DNA from 3 places in the Paenibacillus sp. FSL P4-0113 genome. Region 3 is predicted to be linked to each of the others. Evidence: riboswitches for the same ligand, from Rfam matches in the RefSeq annotation. Region 3 holds a riboswitch; each other region holds the start of a gene.

Region 1 (2,266 bases), 4.2 Mb from region 3:
AATTTAGTAAAATTCCATTTGATCGCTTTGGACCCTAATACCCCCGGAGCTGTTTGGGTCAGGTAGCGAAATAAGGGGTGTGCTTGATCGCCATTGACATCTGTCTTGGCGAACATCGGAAAGGTGACACCATAATTGATCTGGCAAAACTCGGAGATCTCCTCACTGGAACCTGGCTCTTGTTTGGCAAACTGGTTGCTGGGAAATCCCAAAATTTCGAGCCCCTGTTCATGATACTGGTCATATAGCTCTTGTAGCGCTTTGTATTGGGGGGTTAACCCACATTTGCTGGCAGTGTTCACGATAAGCAGAACGTTCCCTTCAAATGTGGATAACGGAATTTGTTTCCCTTGCAGGGTTTGCGCATCATATTCATAAACGGTCATAGCATCTCTCCTCATTCAATATTCAGCAATTAAATTTTAGACAATTTAAAGAAGGGTTGCAAGCCTGGAAAAGCTGTATAAAGCCTTCAGGCGCTGTAAAATCGTATTTTGCTCAAAACAGTAAATCGCACCGCAAATGGAGCGAATTAAGTTGTTTCTTCTTATAAAAGCGGGTTAAATCGGTGTTTAGCTGGTACATATAGCGTATTTTCTTCTCTTTTTACAAAAAAAGGCCAATAACGCTTTACCCTACGCCAATATTGACATGCTTGTCATTTTCAAAAAGGGATGAAAAACAGAGATTAAAGGAGATGTGAGAAGCATAGTTGCATTGTAAGCGTTATTATTAATCTTCTATGCTCTAAAGCCCGATTTATAACCCTGCAGTTGAGCTTTACAGTCTTCCATGCGCGGGTGTATGATTCAAGACGTAATTTCAAATTAACTTGAATGAAGCAACAACGAAATGTCTATAGCGCTGAATTTTGCAGTTGCAAAAGCGGGGGAACCAATCGAGACTGTACGGCTTCGGAAGCCGTGTGTCTCATGGGGTGAATTTTCCGGTCAAGTGCCAGAAATAGGGCGACTCTCACGTCCGAATCCGACAGCTAACCTCGTAAGCGTACAGGGAGAGGCAACAAACCGCCGTGTGCAGCCATGGTTTATTTTATCATGGATATGTCAGAAGCCGGAGGAAAGCCTTTTTCCTTCGGCTTCTTTTTGTTGTCTTTTTATACCGGGAGAGGAGCTACTGATGGAAGGTCGGTTAATTATTGTCACTGCACCGAATGAAGCGGGCAGAAGTTTTGTGAAATTGCTTATTTTCAAAAAATTGGCGTTTGCAGTTCTCACGAATAGCGCCCAGGAGGAACGACAGCTCAAAAAAATGGGTGTGGAGCACATTGTCCGCATCAATACCATGCAAGCGGGAAAATGGAATTTTCCAAAAAAAGAAATTGGTAGTGTGTATTTGTTCGAGAACAGCTTGAATCTGACTTGCCGTTTCCTGCAAATATGTCGACCACTAACATCGGAATCGATCTATGTTATTACACACGGCTGTAATCCACAAGGAATTTATCGGGGATTGGGAGCGGACCATGTGATCTACACATTGAACGGAGAGGTGGGTTTTCTGCTGAACGGATAAGCACTTATGACATAGTTGTTTTATGATTTTATGATGGAATAAGAATGGCGATCTGAGGATCGATACGGAGGGTATAAACATGATGGATATATACATGCTGCTCGTCATGGCTGTGAGTTATGGAGTGATACTGCTGTTTGTACGCTGGTGTGATGCGCAGACCTCTAAAGGAGGACGAAGAGGATGATCGTTATACTCGGGCTTACGGCTATTGTGTTTATGTATTTAATCTACGCACTCCTGAACCCTGAAAAGTTCTAGTCACTTGTAGGGATAGAGCGGGCGGGAACAACAGATCTGAGCATTAAAGCATCATTGGTAGCAGGTTTTCGCAAACGTGTGCACTTCATAGATGGTCTAATCGGGTCTGTTGTTCCAAACGCAGGAGCATTTTGAAGGAGGAATAGAGGATGGAGCTGCTTCAAATTGGAATTGTGATCGTTATATTGCTGCTCTTGGTAAAGCCAATGGGTACATATATGTATCATGTATTCTCGAATGAACCGAATCGAACGGATCGGATTTTTGGCAGAACAGAAAAGCTGATTTATAAGGTAGTAGGCTTGAAGAAAGTGGAGAGCATGCGTTGGACTACGTATGTTATGAGTTTCATTGCTACGAACGTCGTGCTTGTGGCAATCAGCTACTTGCTGTTGCGTTTACAGGGAATGCTTCCCGGTAATCCGGCTGGAAACAGTAATATGGAAGCATCACTAGCTTTTAATACGGT
Region 2 (2,266 bases), 1.6 Mb from region 3:
ATCGTCACCCCGATCACGAACAGCAACCCCAGCAGTGTAATGGTCAAAGCCTTGTAAATTCGTCCCTGCGCAAGTCGGTACTTGAACAGTACAATATCTTCCCGCCCCCGCAGCATCGAAATCACCGCTCCAATGAGCAGGGCGAATGTTGTGGTCTTAATCCCGCCTCCAGTAGAGCCAGGAGAAGCCCCGATAAACATGAGTATGATGATAAAAAACTGCGTAGCCTGCCGCAAGCCTGCAATGTCCAAGGTATTGGCACCTGCGGTACGGGGAGTAACGGACTGGAATAAAGATCCCAATAGCTTACCACCCCAATCAAGCGAGCCGAGAGTCTTCGGATTCGTAAACTCAAATACAAAAATCACGAGCGTGCCGACTACAATCATAGCGCCCGTCATGCTGAGTACCACCTTGGTATGCAAGGACAGTCTCTTGCGCTTGCGATATTCTGCCAGGTCTGACATCACTACAAAACCAATGCCGCCTGAAATAATCAAAAACATGGCTGTAAAATTAACAATCGGATCATATACATAACCTGTCAAGCTGCGAAATTCACCGAATAAATCAAAACCAGCATTGTTAAACATGGAGATGGCATGCCAGATTCCAAAATAAATCGCCCTGCCTACGGGCATATCAAAGGACCAGCGAACCGAGAATATCGTAGCGCATACGCCTTCAATAACCAGTGAGTACAGTAATACCTTACGGATTAACCCGACAATTCCCTCTACAGAAGTCTGATTCATCGCTTCCTGCAAAATGAGACGCTCCCGCAGGGAAATCCGACGCTTGAACACCAGTGCAATCAAGGTAGCCATGGTCATAAAGCCTAGGCCGCCGATCTGAATGAGCGCCACGATAACAACTTGACCAAAGGTTGTAAAAAAGGTCCCCGTATCCTTTACGACAAGCCCTGTAACACAGGTCGCGGAAGCGGCAGTAAACAAAGCGTCTATAAACGCAAGTGGCTTTCCTGTTGTATTGGAGATCGGCAGCATTAACAATAAACTACCTATTAGAATGATAATGGCAAAGCCCGCAACGAATATCTGCGGTGGAGAAAGCCGGAGCCAGCTTGCATTGGGATTCATCTATTCATCACTTCTCTCCTAATCCTTAAAACTATAAAAACAGTGATTTAATACGGTGTAAGCTCGCTACGCGTTCCATTTGATCTTCCGATCGTCGTTGCCCCTGAATTTTTTGATTTTTCCAAACCTTAGTTAACTATAATTAGCATTCCCTGAATACAGGAAGAATGCATGTCAAGCACTACTCGGCCCCCTGTGCTATTGGCGGGCAGTAGCGAAGGGGGCAGAATTGTTCTGAAGAAGCGAAGCGTTTGCCTTTATCTCCGGATTTTAACCATTAAAGGGGGTATACAATCAAAAAATCCGGGGATAACAGCAATCGGAAGAATAATCTGCACCCGCAGCGGTCTATCTAACCAATCCAAACACTTTTATACGCACAAAAAAAGACACCGGAAAACCGAGTGCCTGACTTGGTTCCTGCTCATAGCCTACGAGGTTAGCTGACGGATTCGGGCAGCACAGTATGCCCTATTTACACTTCCGATCCACCAGTGATCGGCTGTAAAATTCACCCCAGTAACATGGTTCCCCCGTTTTCCCATAGAAATTCGGCTCAACTGTATATCATTACCTATGTATTTTATAGGCATTGCCTCAAGATTATAATCCTTCTATATCCAGATCACAAAACCGATTTCGTCGAAAAAACGTGAAATTGGCTTTATTTTGCGAATGGGCATCGTTTAATCGCAGCTTATCTTATTTTATTGGAACTTTAAAGTGCTTTCACTCTATTTTCATGAATATCGCTGGTCTGTTGGCGGGAACCTGTGCAGTATGATATCTTTAATGGATGTTCTTATTTACAGATTAAGGAGGAAACTCATGAATCCTATCGGGAAACCGGTCGTGCTCACGGCCAACTTCAAAAAATTAGGCTTGCTGGGCGGGATTGGCCTGATTTGCTTTTTTATCTTTCAATTGCTTATTCCCTCGCTTAGCAATCCGAGTCCAGAATCAGTAATGAATGCAAAGGTCATCAGCAAACAAGAAGCGGTCATACACGCATTGGACTTCGCCCGCTCCGAGCTGGGATATACTGAATCACAGCCAGAGGAGCCTCTGGTGACCTATCAGGCCGAAACAGATTTGTACGGTTATTTATCTAGAGAAAAACTGCTTCAACAGTACGACCGTACATGGAAGAAAAATTACCCTTACGA
Region 3 (2,266 bases):
ACAATTGCGTAAATCGTTCGGCAAGAATGAGATTTTAAAAGGCATTGATATAGATATCGCCAAAGGAGAAGTTGTCGTTATCATCGGTCCCAGCGGTTCGGGGAAGAGTACGTTTTTGCGTTGTATGAATCTGTTAGAACAGCCGACGGATGGGGAGATTTTATTTGAGGGCGAGCCGATTACAGCTCGTGGTCATAATATTAATGTAACCCGGGAAAAAATGGGGATGGTGTTCCAGCATTTTAATCTGTTCCCACACAAAACAGTGTTGCAGAACCTGACGCTTGCACCGACGCAGGTTAGAAAACAGTCAGGTAAGGAAGCGGAAAAAATTGCATTAGAACTCCTGCGTACCGTGGGGCTCGAGGATAAGAAGAATACCTATCCGAACCAGCTATCCGGTGGTCAGAAGCAACGTATTGCGATTGCGCGTGCTTTGGCCATGCAGCCGCACGTAATGCTGTTCGATGAGCCGACTTCTGCATTGGACCCTGAAATGGTTGGAGAGGTTCTGGATGTAATGAAGAAGCTCGCCGAAGGCGGTATGACAATGGTAATTGTAACGCATGAAATGGGCTTTGCCCGCGAGGTAGGCGATCGAATTATCTTTATGGATAACGGTCAAATTGTGGAGCAGGGTGCACCAGACCAGGTATTTGGCACTCCAAGCCATGATCGCACTCGTGATTTTCTTGCCAAAGTATTGTAAGAAAGTGCTGGTCTAATCATAAAAAAGCTCTCCGTTGACGGAGGGCTTTTCTTATTTTGTCACCATTTCCCCATACTTTCGTAACAAATATCGATTTCTTAATGACAAAATTGTAACGAGTGTAGTATGATGTTCAGGGTTCCCAACATTTTCATGCGGATAAGGTTACAAAATTGTGATATTATGCAGTAAGCCAAAACTTACCGGGACAGCATGCGGTTAGACAAGCGCTGAAATGCTGGCCCAAACTATGGGAAGTGCGGGGGACGTAACAACGGCAGCCATTCCGATACGTCATAAGACGATGAGGAATATGCCTAGGGGTGAATTGCACAAGCATAGGGCTTCTCCTGAGTCCGAATCCGACAGCTAACTTCGCAGGCATAAAAGAGGAGGTACATATCTTTGAAACATTTAAAACATATTGGTAAAACGATGAAAATTGCGGTGCTTGCCGCAGCTATTGCAGGGTTGGCACAGACAGCTGGAATAGCGGATGCTGCCTCGCTTCACACTGCCAAAGAGGGCGATACCTTCTTTTTGCTTGCTCAACGTTATGGAGTATCGGTAGACGAGCTAACAAAGGCTAACCCAAACATTGCCTCCAGCAATATATATGCAGGTCTGCAAATTAAGGTGCCTGGCGAAAAAAGTGTAAAGGCAGCTTCGGAATCGAAGCCGCAGCTTCTTACGGAGAAAGCAGCAGCGAATGAGGCGCCAACGATTGAAGCTTGGGGTAAAACATTCAACTATAGCAAAATAGTTGACGTTAAGGCTTCAGCGTATTCTGCCGCAGCCGATGAGAATGGTAAATGGGGCGCAGTGGACTACTACGGCAATCCGCTTAAACTAGGTACAATTGCGGTAGATCCTAACGTCATTCCGATGGGCACGAAAGTACTGGTTACAGGCTACTCCCATCCAGGTTTGCCGGATCATTCTTTTGTAGCTGTCGCTCGCGATCAGGGCAGCGCCATTACAGGAAAGCGGATTGATATCTTTATTCCAGGCAACAAATCATTTGTGAACGACTTTGGATTTCAAAATGTGAAGCTGTACGTTATTGATAAATAGCATTGTACGTATATACAGTTTAATTAAACATAATATATATTATGTAAACATAACGCCTATATCCGTATATATCTAGGTCGGACTCTTATCAGGTCCTATCCGTAAAAAGGCTGTCTTGACGAGCAGAATACTTCTGCTGGTAAGACAGCCTTTTTACGTTGCTTTAGCTTGGACCTCAATTATAAACATACTGTTATTTTCGTTCCGATGTGTGGAGTAGCCGGGGGACTGTCACAAATTTGTAGCCCTTAGCTTTTAGAGAGTGAATTAGACCCGGCAAAGCTTGGACAGTGCCTTGCAAGTTGGAACTTTGACCTCCACCAGCGTGCATTAAAATAATAGAGCCAGGCCCTGTAGCTGGAATCACATTTCGCTGAATTTGTGTTTTACTTAGTCCCTTCCAGTCGAGAGAGTCTACATTCCAGTTGACAATCATGTAGCCATGACGACGTGCCCACTTTATTTGAGGCTCTGTAATTTCAC

Evidence for each region. Region 3 has a riboswitch for cyclic di-AMP ahead of MKX46_RS03270 (3D domain-containing protein). Riboswitches for the same ligand answer to the same signal wherever they lie in the genome.
Region 1: it holds a riboswitch for cyclic di-AMP, as region 3 does, so the genes downstream of both, MKX46_RS22255 (hypothetical protein) here and MKX46_RS03270 (3D domain-containing protein) in region 3, are expected to answer to the same signal.
Region 2: it holds a riboswitch for cyclic di-AMP, as region 3 does, so the genes downstream of both, MKX46_RS10120 (TrkH family potassium uptake protein) here and MKX46_RS03270 (3D domain-containing protein) in region 3, are expected to answer to the same signal.

The regions. Positions count from the first base shown of each region.
Region 1 is NZ_JBBPAZ010000001.1:5,091,342-5,093,607, forward strand. Features, by position in the region: gene MKX46_RS22250 (glutathione peroxidase) at 1-386, opposite strand, end outside; cyclic di-AMP (ydaO/yuaA leader) riboswitch at 853-1,025, shown strand; gene MKX46_RS22255 (hypothetical protein) at 1,141-1,536, shown strand; gene MKX46_RS25645 (potassium-transporting ATPase subunit F) at 1,720-1,797, shown strand; gene kdpA (potassium-transporting ATPase subunit KdpA) at 1,947-2,266, shown strand, end outside.
Region 2 is NZ_JBBPAZ010000001.1:2,409,308-2,411,573, forward strand. Features, by position in the region: gene MKX46_RS10120 (TrkH family potassium uptake protein) at 1-1,100, opposite strand, end outside; cyclic di-AMP (ydaO/yuaA leader) riboswitch at 1,514-1,667, opposite strand; gene MKX46_RS10125 (CPBP family intramembrane glutamic endopeptidase) at 1,929-2,266, shown strand, end outside.
Region 3 is NZ_JBBPAZ010000001.1:852,453-854,718, reverse strand. Features, by position in the region: gene MKX46_RS03275 (amino acid ABC transporter ATP-binding protein) at 1-709, shown strand, start outside; cyclic di-AMP (ydaO/yuaA leader) riboswitch at 940-1,108, shown strand; gene MKX46_RS03270 (3D domain-containing protein) at 1,115-1,783, shown strand; gene MKX46_RS03265 (polysaccharide deacetylase family protein) at 1,977-2,266, opposite strand, start outside.